2 regions of the Actinocorallia lasiicapitis genome follow, and region 2 is predicted to be linked to the other one. Evidence: riboswitches for the same ligand, from Rfam matches in the RefSeq annotation. Region 2 holds a riboswitch; the other holds the start of a gene.

Region 1 (7,477 bases), on a different contig from region 2:
CGTCGTTCTCTCTCCCTGTTCGCGGTCGTCGCGGTCGCGGGTGCGCTGCTGCCCGGCGCGGCGGCGGCCGCGGACCCGATCACCGAGGTGGCCTACCTGCTGAAGGCGGACCTCACGGCGGTCGACACCGCGCACCCCGTAGTGAAGATCACCGGGAAGCTGCTGGTGGCGGGGACGGCCACCCCGGTCGTCGGGAAGAAGCCGGCGTTCCTCGCCAAGGGGGACCCGCGGGCGAAGTTCAGCGACGCCAAGACCGGCGACGACGGCGAGTTCACCGTCACCTACACGGCCAGCGGTTCGGCCGCGGACAAGGTCTCGATCTCCGGCGCGACCCCGTCCGACCTGCCGGGTGTCATCGCCGGGACTGACGCCGACCAGATCGTCGAGGTGAAGGTCACGACCGTCCCGACGAAGCTCACGGTGGCTGCGGACAAGCTCGCGATCGACCCGGGCGAGCCGCTGAAGCTCAGCGGCAGGCTGACCGCGGGCGACGAGCCCGTCGGCGGCGCCCAGGTCAAGCTCACGGGCCACGGGGTCGGCGACTGCACGATCGGCGCGGTCACCGCGGACACCGGCGCCGACGGCGGCTTCGCCGCGACGGTCCGGCCGGAGTGCTGGATCGACCGGTTCACCGCGTCGGCCGTCCCGGACGGGCTGCTCCGCCCGTCCTCCGCCGAGACCGGCACGATCTTCGTCAGGGGCCGTTCGGCGATCTCCCTGGAGTCCAGGATCGACGCCCATGGCAGGGTCTCGCTCGGCGGGGTGCTGAACCCCGCGACGGCCGGGGCGAGCGTCCCGATCGAGTTCTCCGCGAACGGCCGCACCGGCTGGAAGCGGATCAAGACCCTGACCAGCGCCGCCGACGGCTCGTTCCGCGCCTCGTTCACCTACAAGCACGCCGGTCACTGGCGGGCCCGCCGGTTCGGCACCGCCCAGGCGGCTCCGGCGACCAGCCCGGTCGTGAAGGCGTGGCGCAAGCCCGTCCGGGTGACCAAGCAGAAGCTCTCCCCCGGCAAGATCAGGTACCGGAAGAAGGCGACGCTGTCGGGCGTCCTCCAGCAGTCCACGGCTCCGGGCCGCTGGAAGCCGTTCGCCAAGCGCACCCTGAAGGTCTGGTTCACCTGCGACGCCAAGAAGGCCAAGGGTTACCGTTTCAGCGCCGGCACCGTGAAGACCGACGCCAGGGGCCGGTTCACCAAGAAGGTCACCGCCCGCTGCACGGGCGCCTTCTACGTCGAGTACCCGGGCGCCTCCGGCTACTTCGCGCTCACCTCGAAGCGGGCCAAGCTGAAGGTCTCCGGCGCCCCGCCCATCGTCATCGACACCCGCCGCACCCGCCCGTGACCGTCAGGCCGCGTCCCAGCAAAGCCACTCGGCCGTGTTGATGCCCGCCACCCCGAAGTGCTCGGGCAGCACGACCGGCTCCCCGAACCCCCACGACTCCTCCTGCAGATAGGCCCCCGCCCTCTCGTCCGGAACGGAGTAGAGCGTCACCCTCGCAACCTTCGGATCGCGGTCGACGAGAAGGTAGTAGGGAATCCCCGCTCGCGCGTACCCCTGCCACTTGGTCGGCTTCCGCGCGCCCGCTCGGGGTCGGCGGTCCTGGTCCGCGTTCGACTTCGAGGTGACCTCAACGACCAGCTCGACCTGGTCCGAGACGAGGATGTGCTCGCCCACGTCCTTGGCGAGGGACCCGTCCATGATCACGAGATCCGGGATACAGCCGTCCTCGATGCCGATGAGGTCCAAGCCGTCCCCCTGGAAGCACCGCCACGGGAACTCCGGATCGTTGTAGCGCATCCCCCGGAACGGCAGCCCCAGATCCTCGATGATGCTGTTGTGAGGATGCTTCGGTGCCCTCGACACGACGATCTCCCCACCGATGATCTCCACCCGCAGCGTCTCAGGCAGGTGGAGGAAGTCCGCCAGCTCCCCCCGCACCCACATCGCGTACGGGGTGTCAGGGAAAAGCACGTCATGAACCGGAACCTGAGCAATGGTCACCTGAGGCTCCCTTCCCATCACGATCAGCTCCGGTCGTCATCGTAGGGTCGTCCGTGTCTCAGAGTAGTCAGAACGCATGGAAAAAGCCCGCCTCCTCCTGGTGGGAGGGGGCGGGCTTCGGTGTTCGGGGAAGTTAGTTGCGCTTGGCGCGGGCGGCGGTGCGCTCGCGTTCCTTGGAGTCGAGGACGACCTTGCGGAGGCGGACGGCCGTGGGGGTGATCTCGACGCACTCGTCTTCGCGGATGAACTCCAGGGCGGCTTCCATGGAGAGCTTCTTCGGCGGGGTGAGGCGGTCGAACTCCTCGGCCGTGGAGGAGCGGATGTTCGTCTTCTGCTTCTCCTTGGTGATGTTGATGTTCATGTCGTCGGCGCGCGAGTTCTCGCCGACGATCATGCCCTCGTACACCTCGGTGGCGGGGTCGACGAACAGGGTGCCGCGTTCCTGCAGGTTGAACATGGCGTAAGTCGTGGCGTTGCCGGAGCGGTCGGAGACCAGGGAGCCGGTCGGGCGGGTGCGCAGCTCGCCGAACCACGGCTCGTACTTCTCGAAGACCTGGTGGGCGATGCCGGTGCCGCGGGTCTCGGTGAGGAACTCGGTGCGGAACCCGATCAGGCCGCGGGCCGGGACCAGGAACTCCATCCGGATCCAGCCGGTGCCGTGGTTGGTCATGTGCTCCATCCGGCCCTTGCGGACGGCGAGGAGCTGGGTCAGCGCGCCGAGGTACTCCTCGGGAGCGTCGATCGTCAGGCGTTCCACCGGCTCGTGGATCTTGCCGTTGATCTCCTTGGTGACGACCTGCGGCTTGCCGAGGATCAGCTCGTAGCCTTCCCGGCGCATGGTCTCGACCAGGATGGCGAGCGCGAGCTCACCACGGCCCTGGACCTCCCAGGCGTCGGGACGCTCGGTCGGCAGGATCCGCACCGAGACGTTGCCGACCAGTTCGCGGTCGAGCCGGTCCTTGACGAGACGGGCGGTGACCTTGGTGCCCTTCTCGCGACCGGCGAGCGGCCCCGTGTTGGTGCCGAGCCGCATCGAGATGGCGGGCTCGTCCACGGTGATCAGCGGCAGGGCGACCGGGTTCTCCGGGTCGGCGAGGGTCTCACCGATCATGATCTCCGGGATGCCCGCGATCGCGATGATGTCGCCGGGGCCCGCGGACTCGGCGGGCTTGCGCTCGAGCGCCTCGGTCATCAGCAGCTCGGTGATCTTCACTCGCTGCATGGTGCCGTCGGTCTTGCACCAGGTGACCTGCTGGCCCTTCTTGATCGTGCCGTTGTGCACGCGGCAGAGCGCGATACGGCCGAGGAAGGGGGACGCGTCGAGGTTGGTGACGTGCGCCTGGAGCGGGGCGTCCGGGTCGTAGGACGGCGCCGGAATCGTCTCGTTGATGACCTTGAACAGCGGCTCGAGGTCCTCGGAGTCCGGCATCTCGCCGTTCTCGGGCTTGTTCATCGAGGCGCGGCCGGCCCGCGAGGAGGCGTAGACGATCGGGAAGTCGATCTGCTCCTCGGTGGCGTCGAGGTCCATGAAGAGCTCGTAGACCTCTTCGATGACCTCGTCGATCCGCGAGTCGGGGCGGTCGACCTTGTTGATCACCAGGATGACGGGCAGCTTGGCTGCGAAGGCCTTGCGCAGCACGAACCTGGTCTGGGGCAGCGGCCCCTCGGACGCGTCCACGAGCAGCACGACGCCGTCGACCATGGACAGGCCGCGCTCGACCTCACCGCCGAAGTCGGCGTGGCCCGGCGTGTCGATGATGTTCAGCAACATGCCGTTGTGGCGTACCGCGGTGTTCTTCGCGAGAATGGTGATCCCCTTCTCGCGCTCGAGGTCGTTGGAGTCCATGACGCGGTCGTCGACCGACTGGTTGTCGCGGAAGGCCCCGGACTGCCAGAGCATGGCGTCGACGAGGGTGGTCTTTCCGTGGTCGACGTGGGCGACGATCGCGACGTTGCGCAGGTCATCACGGGTGGCGATGGGCATGAAAGTCCGGCTTCCTCATGTCGGATTCGCCGCGCCTACGTGATCTCCAGATCGGACCCTGGCGGCGTGAAAGAACGTATGTGCACCCGATTCTAGTCTGCTCGCGGCCCAGCCCCTGACCACGAGGTGGAGTTTGTCATCTCTTGACCCTTTGCATATGTTCCGTCCCATTCCGGTCGCTGCGTGACCGGGAACGCCGAATCCCCGCACCGTGCGGGGAGCCGGGGACCCACGTCCCCCCGGGGTGAATCCGCTCCCCAGCGGTAGGGCGACTCTCCGCCCGAACCCGTCAGCTAACCCGGTAGGCGCCCGAGAGAGGAACCCCGTGAAGGGTGCCCGATTCGTGCTGGCCGCCTCCGTGGCGGCGAGCCTGAGCGTCATCGCTTTCCAGCCCGCGGCTCAGGCCGCCGCTCCCTCCCCCACCGCACTCCAGGACCGTCTCGACGCCCTGACGGCCGAGGCCGCGAACCTGCGGATCGAGGTGCGGCAGCGCACCGACGCCTCCGTCCTGGCACGCGACGGCGCCGCCTTCGACGCCACGGCCCTGGCGGGCCTCACCGACCAGGCGACCGAGCTCGCCCCGCAGGTGGACGCCGCCCGCGACCGCGTCTCCACCATGGACAAGATCTCCGACTGGTTCGGCGGCAACGCCGACGCCGAGCAAGCCGACGCGCTTGCGGGACGGCTGTCGGCGCTGCGCGCACAGATCACCACGACCTCCGCCGCCGCGGACTCCTCACGGCTCGACGCCGAGCAGGCCGGTGACGCTGTCGAGGCCGCCGAGAAGGAGGCCGCGGACGTCGCCGCCGAGCTCGGCACGGTCAAGGCGCAGCTCACGAAGTACTACACGGTCGGCGGGGTGACGATCTTCGGTGACTCGGTCGCCGCGAAGGCCACCCGCGCGGCGCTCGGCAAGCTCGGCAAGCCGTACGTCTGGGCGGCCGCGGGCCCCGACGCGTTCGACTGCTCGGGCCTGGCCGTCTGGGCGTACGCGCAGGCCGGACGGAGCGGGCTCGACCACTACACCGGCGCGCTCTACGACACGGGGACGAAGGTGGAACGTTCGGCGCTCAAGCCGGGCGACCTGGTCTTCTTCCACCCCGACCGGCACCACATGGGCATCTACATCGGTGACGGGAAGATGGTGCACGCGCCGTCGTCCGGCGACGTCGTGAAGATCACAGAACTCGCGGAGCGCGACGACTACAACGGGGCCGTCCGGCTCTGATCGCGTCCCGGTAAAGTCCCGGAAAGTCCCGGAAACGGAAGAAAGGCCCTCTCCGCACCGGAGGGCCTTTCTCAGTAGTAGGTATTTCGGAAGTAGGTACTTCTGGATCGGTGACTTTCGGATCGAAGGAGCCGGGATGATCAGCGGCCGATGTAGGTGTCGGCCGCCGGGAGCGTGGTGCCGAACGCACCGCCTGCGGCGAGCAGGGCGGTGGCGATATCACGCTGGCTGAGGTAGGTGAGACCGGCGACGATCGCTGCTGCCGTGAAGGCCACCAGGAAGATCACTGTCGCCCGGAGCGTAACCAGAGTCTGCTCGTTCATGAGAGACACCCCCTTGATCATTTAGCGCTCTGTGATCAAGAGTGCCCCTGATCGAAGTGATCATCTAGGAGGCTCAGGTAACGATTTGGGCACAGCCCGTAACCGATGCGCAGTGTCGTCTTGCCACTACTGAGCGTCGTGAGCCAGATGCGGACGAACCGCCTCGACCACCGGCAAATCCCCCGGTAGCCAGTCGACGTCCATCAACTCATCGTCATCAAGCCAGCGCAGCTCGGCGTGTTCCAGCGCCTGCGGACGCCCTTCGATGAGCGTCGCGGTCCAGACGCGCAGCACCGAAGTGGGGCTCAGCGGCCAGTCGCCGCCGATCCGCTGGAGCGGTTTGATCGTCACTCCGAGTTCTTCCCGGCACTCACGGACCAGCGCGGTCTCGTCCGATTCGCCGGGATCGACCTTGCCGCCCGGCAGCTCCCAGCCGCCCGCCAGCGAGGCGGGCTGCGCCCGCTGCGCGGCCAGCAGCCTGCCGCCCTCGATGATCGCTGCTCCCACCACGATGACCATGCTCACACCTCAGATCTGGGGCCGCCCACAGCACTTTTTGTACTTCGCGCCCGAAGCGCACCAGCACACGGCGTTGCGGTCAGGCGGCCACGGGATGAACGTTCCCTCCGGCGACAGGATCCGGGCGTTCTGGTCGGCGCGCATCGCGCGTTCGATCTCCAGTCTGTCGGTGCCCGGGTAGGTGAAACGGGCGCCTTCCGGCAGCCGGCCGTGGGTGGTGGGGGTCGGCTGCGACGGGCCGAGGTAGGTCGCGACGGCGTCTTCGAGCTCGGGGTCGAGGCCGCCGAGCCGGCGCAGATGGCCGTTGTGGATCCGGATCAGGTCGGGGTCCCAGCCTTCGGCGAGGCCCTGGCGCAGATCGTCGCGGAGCCAGCTGATCGCGAGTTTCTCGTCTTTGAGGTCGTTGGCGAGGACCATCGTGTTCATCAGCGACTCGAGCGGCTCGACCTGGCCGCGCAGCTCCAGCAGGAGTTCGCGGGCGTGCAGGGGTTCGCCGTTGAGCGCGTGGAGGTGGGCGACGGAGCCGAGCTCCTCTTCGCGCACCGCCGGGTCGATGGCGATCAGCCGGTGGGTGGCCTCGATGGCCTCGGCGTAGCGTTCGAGCTTGGTGAGCTGGTCGATCAGCTCATCCAGATACTCGGGGACGGCTTCGTCGCCGAGCGCGCGTGGATCGTCGAGGGCCTCGGCCAGCAGGGCGATCGCGGCGTGCGGACCGCCGCGTTCGAACTCGGCTTCCAGGGCGTCGTCGAGGTCCAGCGGGTTGAACAAGTCGTCAGGCAGCACGATCCACCTTACTGCGCGTGTGGCACCCTCCGGTCATGGACGTCGCGAACCTCACTCTCCCCCGCCACGCCACCCCCGCGGACATTCCCTCCCTTGTCGCCCTCCGGCGGGTGCTGTTGACGGCGATGCACGGCGCCGACGTCCCGGACGACTGGGAGCGCCCCTACGCCGAGATGCTGGCCACCCGCCTGGACGACGCCGATTTCACGGCCCTCGTCGTGGACGGCCCCACCGGCCCCGTCGCCTGCGGGATCGGGGTGATCGAACGCCTGCTGCCGGGCCCCGGCAACCCGGCGGGCCTGCGCGGCCAGCTCCTCGGCATGGCCACCCTGCCCGACTCCCGCGGCCAAGGCCACGCCCGCCTGATCGTCACCTCCCTCCTGGCCTGGTTCCAAACCCGCGGCGTCCCACGCATCGACCTCAACGCCACCCCAGCCGGCGCCCATCTCTACCGCTCCTTCGGCTTCACCCCTTCCCCCTACCCCGTCCTGACCTGGCGCGCCCCCTCCCCCACTCCCCACCACCCGCCCACCCCCTGATTCGGCCGGTTCTTGATCGACCGGATCCTTGATCGCGTCGACCTGCGGCGTGTCGACGCTTCACGGACACCAAACAGTCCACACGCCACAACTCGAG
Region 2 (8,278 bases):
ATCGGCTACTGGTCCGCCGACATCTTCCTGAAGATCGCCGAGCAGGCCGGCAAGGACCTCACCCGCACGACCTTCCTGACCACGGCCAACTCCTTCGTCTACGAGAACCCCGGGTTCGGCCGGATCGAATACCCGAAGGACAAGACCGAACCCAACGGCTGCGGCGCGATCGTCCAGCTCAAGGACGGCAGGTTCACCGTCGCCCAGCATCTGAAGTGCACGACCAACGTGCCGCTGACGCAGTAGCCGCCCCCCGAACGCGCCGCCCGTGCCCACCCTGCGGGTGCGGGCGGCGTCTCCCGCTTCTGGAGATGAGCCTTGACGGAACTCGCGGGCTACGTGCTGAGCGGGCTGGTGACCGGTGCGATCTTCGCGTTGCTGGGCTCCGGCCTGACCCTCTCCCACGCCGCCACCGGCGTCTTCAACTTCGCGCACGGCGCCATCGGCTTCACCGCCGCCCTGCTGTACTTCGAGCTCACCACCGGGGCGGGCTGGGCCGCCTGGCCCGCCGCGCTCCTCACCGTCCTGCTGTTCGCGCCGCTGCTCGGGTACGCGCTGCACCGGCTGATGTTCCGCGGCCTCGCCACCGCCGGCGAGACCCCGCAGATCGTCGCGACGATCGGGCTGACCATCGCGCTGCCCGCGCTCGGGCTCTGGATCGTGGAGCTGCTCGACCTGCCGGAGGTCACCGAGGGGGCGTCGGCGCGCGGCCTCGGACCGCGGCCAGCCCACACCTTCGAACCGCTGCCCGGGGTGCGGATCGACAGCGACCAGCTCGTCGTCTTCGGGTTCGCGGTGCTCGCCGCCGTCGTCCTCTGGGCGATCATGCGGCACACGCCGCTCGGGCTGCGGATGCGCGCGACCGTCGACTCCCGGCAGCTCGCCACCTGGCGTGGGATCGACGCCGACGCCGCGTCCGCGCAGGCGTGGATGCTCGGCTCGGTGCTGGCCGCGCTCGCCGGGATTCTCGCGGTGCCCGTGCTCGGCCTCGACCAGACCGCGTTCACCGTCCTGCTGTTCGCGGCCGCCACCGCGTCGGTGTTCGGCCGGCTCCGCTCCATCCCGGTGACGTTCGCCGCCGGGCTCGCGCTCGGCGTCGTCCAGAACCTGGTCGCGGGGTACGCCGACTTCGCCGAGCAGGTGACGGGGCTGCGCACGGCCGTCCCGGCGATCCTGCTGCTGCTCGGGCTGGTCCTGCTGAACCGGTCGCGGTCGCGGGTGGCGGGGTCGATCGCGCAGGACGCGCCGCCGCCCGACCACCTCGCCGACCTGCCGCGCTGGCGCCGCGTCCTGCCCTGGACGGTCTCCGGGCTGCTGTTCTTCGGCTGGGCGCTGCTGTTCGCCGACGACTACCGGGCCGGGCTCGTCGCCTACGGGCTCAGCCTTTCGCTGATCTTCTGCTCGTTCGTCGTGATGACGGGCATCGGCGGCATGGTCAACCTGGCGCAGGCGTCGTTCGCGGCGCTCGCCGCCCTCACCGCCGGGCTCTGCGTCAGCAAGGGGCTGCCGTTCCCGCTGGCCGTCGTGCTCGGCATGGCCGCAGCCGTCGCCGCGGGGCTGATCGTCGCGCTGCCCGCGCTGCGCCTCGGCGGCAAGGTGCTGGCCCTGGCGACGCTCGCGCTCGGGCTCCTCGCCGACCAGGTGCTCTTCCAGATCGACACGTTCAGCAACGGCACCCTCGGCTGGACCTTCCCCGCCCTCACCTTCGGCTCCACCGACACCACCGACCCGCGCACCCGGATCGTGCTGCTGCTCGCGCTCATCGGGATCGTCGCCGTGCTGATCCGGAACCTGGAACGCTCCCCGTCGGGACGGGCGATCCTCGCCGTGCGGTCCGCGCCCACCGCCGCCCAGGTCGTCGGGGTGTCGGCGGTGCGAACCCAACTGATGCTGTTCGCGGTCGCGTCGGCCGTCGCGGGGCTGGGCGGGGTGCTGTACGCGACGTTCGCCGGGCAGATCTTCGCCAGCGACCTGCGGGTCAATCTGGGGTTCCTCTGGCTGGCGGTGATCGTCCTGCAGGGGGTGCGGCGGGTCGGCGGCGCGGTCGTCGGCGGGCTGATCATGGGGTTGGGCGGGGAGCTGGTGCTCCGCCACCTCAGCGAGTCGGCGCACTTCGAGGCGGCGCTGTTCGGGCTCGGCGGGATGATCCTCGCGCAGCATCCCGACGGGGTGCTCGCCCAGTTCGCCGAGCGCCGCCACCGGCGGCGGCACCGCGCGCAACCACCGCCCGAAGTCGTGGCCGCCGCCCCGCCGGAAGAGGAGGACGACGCCGTGCTGCGCCTCGCCTCGGTCTCGGCGGGGTACGGGGACGTGCCGGTGCTGCGCGGAGTCGACCTCGCGGTACGGGCCGGGGAGATCGTCGCGCTGGTCGGCGCGAACGGCGCGGGCAAGACCACCGCCTGCGCCGTCGCGATCGGCGCGGTCACCCCCACCGCAGGACGGGTGCTGCTGGCCGGAACCGACATCACCGCGCTGCCCTCCCACGCGCGCAGCCGGGAAGCCGTCTTCCTCGCGCCGGAAGGGCGCGGCGTGTTCCCCGGGCTGACCGTCGAGGAGAACCTGACCACCTGGCTGCCCGACGCCGCCGACCGGGCCCGCGCCTACGCCCGGTTTCCGCAGCTCGCGGCGCGCCAAGGCGTCGCGGCGGGGTCGCTGTCGGGCGGGGAACAGCAGCTCCTGGCGCTGGCTCCCGCACTGGTCAGGCCGCCCCGGGTGCTGATCGCCGACGAGCCGTCGCTGGGGCTCGCACCGCTCGTCGTCCAGCAGATCTTCGAGCTGTTCGGGGAGCTGCGGGCGCGGGGGGTGGCGCTGCTCGTCGTCGAGGAGAAGGCCAGCGAGGTGCTGGAGCACGCCGACACCGTCGCCTGCATGACCGGCGGCACGATCTCCTGGACGGGGCCGCGCGCCGACGTGGACCCCGACCAGCTCACCACCGCCTACCTGGGCATCGGAGGACGGTCATGAGCGGGGCGAGCGCGCTGGACGTCAGCGGGGTCAGTGTGCGGTTCGGCGGGATCCAGGCGCTGTCGGAGGTGTCGCTGAGCGTCCCGGTGGGTGGCGTGCACGGGATCATCGGGCCTAACGGGGCAGGGAAGACGACGCTGTTCGACGTCGTCACCGGGCTGCGGAAACCGTCCGCGGGGCGGGTGCGGATCGGAGCCGACGGTGGAAGCCGTGGCTGCGGGAGGCTCGGCAGGGCCGGGGCGGCCCTTGGCGCAGGCGGCGACGGCCAGCAGCGGGGCCGCCGCGAGCAGGCATCTTCGGGGAAACGCCGAGGGCCCGGGCGGGTGCGCGTCCATGGTCGGTGATCCTATGACCGGTGGAGCGTGCACGAGCCGGGGCCCTGGGACGAGGCTTGTCACACTGAGATTTACCGTACTGCGGCCTACTTGGCGGGCGCGTAGTCCGGAATGCCGTAGCCGACGATCTGGCCGGGCTTGCGGACGTGGGTCTGCACCTTGTTGGAGGTGTTGCCCTCGACCGTGTAGACCTTGCCGTTCTTGGCCTTCTCGACGATGCCGACGTGGTCGATGGCGTCCAGGCGCTTGGAGCCCTTCCAGTCGAAGAAGACGATCGCGCCGGGCTTGGGGGTGTTGCTCCACTTGCCGTTGGCCTTGAACCACTTGGCGTGGGCGACGGTCCAGGCGTCCTGGCCGACGGTGTCGGCGGCGCCGACCTGGCTGGCGGTCCAGGAGACGAACATGTCGCACCACTGGGCGGCGAGGTAGCCCTTGCGGCTGCCGCCGTCGCGGGAGATGGTCTCACCGGCGCGGTCGGTCTTGGAGTACCACTCCGAGAACTTGGTGTGGCCCTTGCGGTCTTCGGAGTGGCCGAGCTGGCTCTTCGCCTTCGCGATCATGTCGGCGGCGGTGGCGGTGGCGGCCTTCTCGGCCTTCTTCTGCTCGGACACGGCGGCCTTCTCGGCGTCGGCGACGGTGCCGCCGGACAGGATGGCCTCGGGGAACGGGTACTGCGGCAGCGCGATGGCCTGGGCGGAACCGGCGGGCTTCTCATCGGCGTTGGCGGCCGAGACGGCGAAGGTGCTGACGGCGGCGGCGCCGGCGAGGAGGCCACCGGCGATCTTCAGAGACAGATGGGCGGACTTACGGTGCAGACCGGACATACTGCTTTGCTCCTAGCTTTCCATGCCGCCTACCGGGTTAGCTGACGGATTCGGGCCTGGAATAAGCCCTACGGAAGCAGCGAGTGGAGCGTTCCAGCTCGCCTTTCCCGATTCACCCCGTGCTCCGGCGCCTGTGCGCCGCAACGATTGGGTCCCCGGCTCCGCTGTGAAGCGGACTCGGCGGGAGGACGGCCTCGACCGAGGTCGCGTCCCGCGAATATGACTTGATGAAGGAAGAGGTTCAGCGGTATCGGAAGCCCCGGAGGGTTCGGGGGCTTCCGACCCGCACGGCACGGCCCCTAGTAGGGGCGGACCGCTCCGTTGAAGGAGTTCTTGCGGTACTTGTCGAGCAGAACCTGGCGGACGTGGTCTCCGGTGCGCGGCGAGTGGATCATGTAGACCTTCTTGCCGACGACCTTCGACACGATGCCGACGTGGCTACGACCGCCGTAGAAGAACACCAGGTCGCCAGGGGCGAGGTTCTTCCACGAGATCTTGTTGCCGACGGCCCGGTAGATCGAGCCGGTGGTGCGGGGCAGCTTCACGCCGGCCTTGCGGTAGACGTAGCCGATCAGACCGGAGCAGTCGAAGGCGTTGGGACCCGACGCACCCCAGCGGTACGGCTTGCCCTTCTTCTTCTTGGCCCAGGTGAGGGCCTTCTGCGCGGTCTTCTGCCGCTGTGACCAGGACTTCTTGGCCTTCTTGGTCTTCGTCGCCGTCGCCACCGAACTGGTGGCCGCCTCGGCCTGCGCCGGGACGGCGAGGACCGGGGTCATGACCGCGGTGGCGGCGAGCAGGCCGGTGGCCAGCTTCACGCGTCTACGGCCGGACGAGGGCAGGCAGGTGCCAAGGTTGCGGGACAGGGGAATCTCCACTCTTCCATGCGCCTACCGGGTTAGCTGACGGGTTCGGACTGGAAGTTCGTCCTACGGCCACCCACCGCTGCGAGCGAGAAGCTCAGCTCATGGGCGGCCGATTCACCCCGGGGTACCGCGGGCATGACGGACACCGATTGGGGGCGGTGCCAGTTGCCTGCGGGATTGGGTCCCCGGCTCCGCGAGATTCGCGGACTCGGCGCTGTCGCGACGACCTGAGGGCGTGATGATGCCCAGACGGAACACCCTTGTCGGTTCCGTCGCAGTCGTGCGACTTACGGGTTTGGGGTTGTGACGCCGTACCGTAGATCTCTGCCCTGCGCTTCCATGCGCGGCCTCGGTGTCTTCGACGACACCGGCTCTCGGGACAGCCGGTCGGCGGGTGTCTTTATCAGACAGCTCCACTGCGACGCCTGGAGGGCGCCGCCCGTTGTGGCAACGCTTGGATAACGTTGCGACTCTTCGAAGGTATCAAAGAACCGTGGAAAGGCAAACGCGACGCAAAAGAACGTCTGCGCAGGTGAAGCGGGCTTTGCCTGTGGAGTGACACAGGTCTCACCCTGTGACGCCGGTTACACAGGGCGTCAGGGACGGGCCGCACCGTAATAAGTAGAGCGGTAGTACCCAGAGGTAATCGAAACCACCCGAACCACATCACCCGTGGACGGAGCGTGAATCATCTGCCCGCCGCCCACATAGAGGCCCACATGGCCGAGCTGGCGGAAGAAGACCAGGTCACCGGGTTGAAGGTCCGCGTAGGCGACCCTCTTGTCGGCCAGCGAAGCCCACTGCGCCGCGGCGTTGTGCGAAAGGGATACACCTGCGGCACGCCAGGCCATCATGGTCAGACCCGAGCAGTCGAACCCGTTGGGGCCGTCGCCGCCGTAGACGTACGGCTTGCCCTTCTGGGCGAAGGCGTAGTCGAGGGCCTTGCGGGGGGCGCCGCTGGCCGGGCCGTCGTAGGTGCCGCCGGTCGGGCCGGTCTTGGGCTTGTCGGGGTCGACCCCGAGCTTGCGCAGCAGCTTCTTCTGCTCGGCGACCTGGCCGTCGATCTCGGCCTTCTGGCCGCGGATCTCCTTGACCTTGACCTGGACGGTCGCCAGGGAGTCCTTGGCGCGGCCCTTCTCGCGCTCGCGGCGCTGCGCGGCGTTGAGGAACTCGCGGATCTTGTCGCCGCGGCTGGTCGACACCTGGGAGAAGAGCGAGACCTGGTCGAGCAGGTTCTGCGGGTCGCCGGACGACACCAGCGAGGCGACGTTCATGTCGCCCGACTTGTAGGCGTCCTGGGCCATCTGGACGATCCCGAGCCTGGCCTTGTCGAAGTTCGCGGTTTCGCGTTTGGCGGCGCGGTCGGCGGCGTCCATCTTCCGCTTGGCGATCTTCAGTTCGCCGTTGGCCTTGTTCAGCTTGTCGACGAGCAGGTCGACCTTGTGGTTGAGCTTGTTGAGCTGTGCCTGGACCTGCGCCTTGGTCGGCTTGGGCGCGGCGTACGCGGCGCCGGGCAGCGACCAGACCAGCGTGACGGCCAGGGAGAACGGGACGCAGGCGGCCGCCCAGCGACGGGGGAGCTGACGATTGGCCACGGCTGACGAACGCCCCTTCTTGCACTGGTTTGTCAGCTGTTGACCTTAGTGAAGAACACCACCGCCGCTCAACCTAAACGCCGGAATTGTCAGAATCTGCCGAGCCTTCTGAGCAGGAGCGACGAAGTGGCGGGACGGGCCCCCGCCCGCCGGGCCGACGCCGCGACCTCCTGGTCGGAGGAGACCACCACGACCACCCGGCCCGGCGGCTCGACCCTGACCAGCTCGCCGATCAGCTCGTCGGCGATCTGACCTGGCCTGCTGAACAGCACCCGGACCCCGCGCGGGGCCTGGACGGCGACATGGCCGTCGATCGAGGCGCCGTCGAAGACGCAGGTGATCTCGGCCTGGGTCTGGGCGGACAGGCCGCCGAGCCCGCTGATCAGCCGGTTGCGCTGGTCGGCCAGCGGAAGCTCGCCGTACCCGGTCTTGGTGACGTTGTAGCCGTCCACGATCAGATGGACCTGCGGCATCGCCAGAAGCTGGTTGAAAAGCTGCGGATCGTTCTCCGACAGGGAGCGCCCCGCGCCCCCTGCCGCGGCCGGGTCCACTCCCCCAGCCAGATCCGCCGGTTTCATGATCACGGCGGGCAGGTTGAGCTCGCTGCGGACCCCCTGGGCGGCGTCGACCAGGGTGTCGAGCAGCAGCCGGAGCCTGATGTCCTCGAGTTTGCGGCCCTCGCGGGCGGCCTTGCGGCTGCTCTCCAGCGCCGCCTCGGCCTGGCCGAGGCGGGCGCGCAGGCTCTTCAGCTCCTTCTCGGCGCCGGCCAGCGCCGCCAGGGTCTCGGTCCGGTCGCCCTCCTGGCGCGTCTCGACCGCCACGGCCCGCTCCTGCGCCGCCTTGGCCGCCTTGCGCTCGTCGTGCAGCCTGCGCCGGAGATCGGCGATCTCGATCCTGGCGTCCTTCAGCTCGCCCCTGACGCGGTCCAGTTCGCCCCCGCGCTCCTTCTTGGCCTCGGCGAGCTGCTCCTTCAACGCGGCGACCGTACGGGCCGTCTCGGCCTCCTGAGCGGCGCTGACGCCCCGTTCCAGCTCGGCGCGGGCCGCCTCGACCCGCTCGGTCCAGCCCTTCGGGCGCAGCAGATAGGCCAGCGCGGCCAGCTTGACCGGATCGACCGCCGCGGGCAGATCCCCCGCCTCCAGCGCCTGGCAGAGCTCCGGCTGGGCGTCGCGCAGCGGTTTGGCGACCTTCTCCCGGAAGCCGGGATCGGTCTCCAGCCGGGCCGCGATGGGCACAGCGCCCTGTTTGGCGCGGCTCTGCGGCCGGAACTTCGCGATCTGCCGCAACGGCACGGGGATCTCGTCGGCGGGCAGCGCCCCGAGCACCTCGGCGGCCGCCTCCACCACGATCTGGCGCACCGCTTCAGGCAGGGGGCGCTGGAGACGTTCCTCGGCGTCGATGGTCTGCTCCTTTCAACGATGCCTACCGGTCACTCCTAGGTTGCCATGGGTTTTGTCAGACGCAGGCCTTACCGTGCCGGACATGCAACCTGTTCAGGGAGGGCCGGTCCAGGGGACGCTCGCGGATCTGGGCACTCCGCTCGCCGACGTCACCTTCGTGGTCGTCGACCTGGAGACCACCGGCGGCTCCGCGGCCGAAGCGGGCATCACCGAGATCGGCGCGGTGAAGGTCCGCGGCGGCCGCGTGCTCGGCGAGTTCGGCACCCTGGTCGACTGCGGGCTGGAGATCCCGCCGTT

What was found. A riboswitch is a leader RNA that binds a small molecule or an ion and turns the genes downstream of it on or off. The one in region 2 is predicted to bind cyclic di-AMP.
Region 1: another riboswitch for cyclic di-AMP. It lies ahead of ACYVE7_RS18805 (C40 family peptidase); the one in region 2 lies ahead of ACYVE7_RS14600 (CHAP domain-containing protein).

What each region holds. Positions count from the first base shown of each region.
Region 1 covers NZ_BAAGZI010000164.1:696-8,172, forward strand. The annotation lists gene ACYVE7_RS18790 (hypothetical protein) at 1-1,344, shown strand, start outside; gene ACYVE7_RS18795 (Uma2 family endonuclease) at 1,348-1,974, opposite strand; gene typA (translational GTPase TypA) at 2,138-3,988, opposite strand; cyclic di-AMP (ydaO/yuaA leader) riboswitch at 4,173-4,311, shown strand; gene ACYVE7_RS18805 (C40 family peptidase) at 4,314-5,216, shown strand; gene ACYVE7_RS18810 (hypothetical protein) at 5,357-5,539, opposite strand; gene ACYVE7_RS18815 ((deoxy)nucleoside triphosphate pyrophosphohydrolase) at 5,666-6,058, opposite strand; gene ACYVE7_RS18820 (SEC-C domain-containing protein) at 6,068-6,841, opposite strand; gene ACYVE7_RS18825 (GNAT family N-acetyltransferase) at 6,877-7,380, shown strand.
Region 2 covers NZ_BAAGZI010000106.1:1,211-9,488, reverse strand. The annotation lists gene ACYVE7_RS14615 (ABC transporter substrate-binding protein) at 1-246, shown strand, start outside; gene ACYVE7_RS14610 (ABC transporter permease subunit) at 319-2,964, shown strand; gene ACYVE7_RS14605 (ATP-binding cassette domain-containing protein) at 2,961-3,308, shown strand; gene ACYVE7_RS14600 (CHAP domain-containing protein) at 3,386-4,123, opposite strand; cyclic di-AMP (ydaO/yuaA leader) riboswitch at 4,135-4,316, opposite strand; gene ACYVE7_RS14595 (C40 family peptidase) at 4,423-4,998, opposite strand; cyclic di-AMP (ydaO/yuaA leader) riboswitch at 4,991-5,210, opposite strand; gene ACYVE7_RS14590 (C40 family peptidase) at 5,583-6,581, opposite strand; gene ACYVE7_RS14585 (NYN domain-containing protein) at 6,671-7,939, opposite strand; partial or broken gene ACYVE7_RS14580 (DEDD exonuclease domain-containing protein) at 8,064-8,278, shown strand, end outside.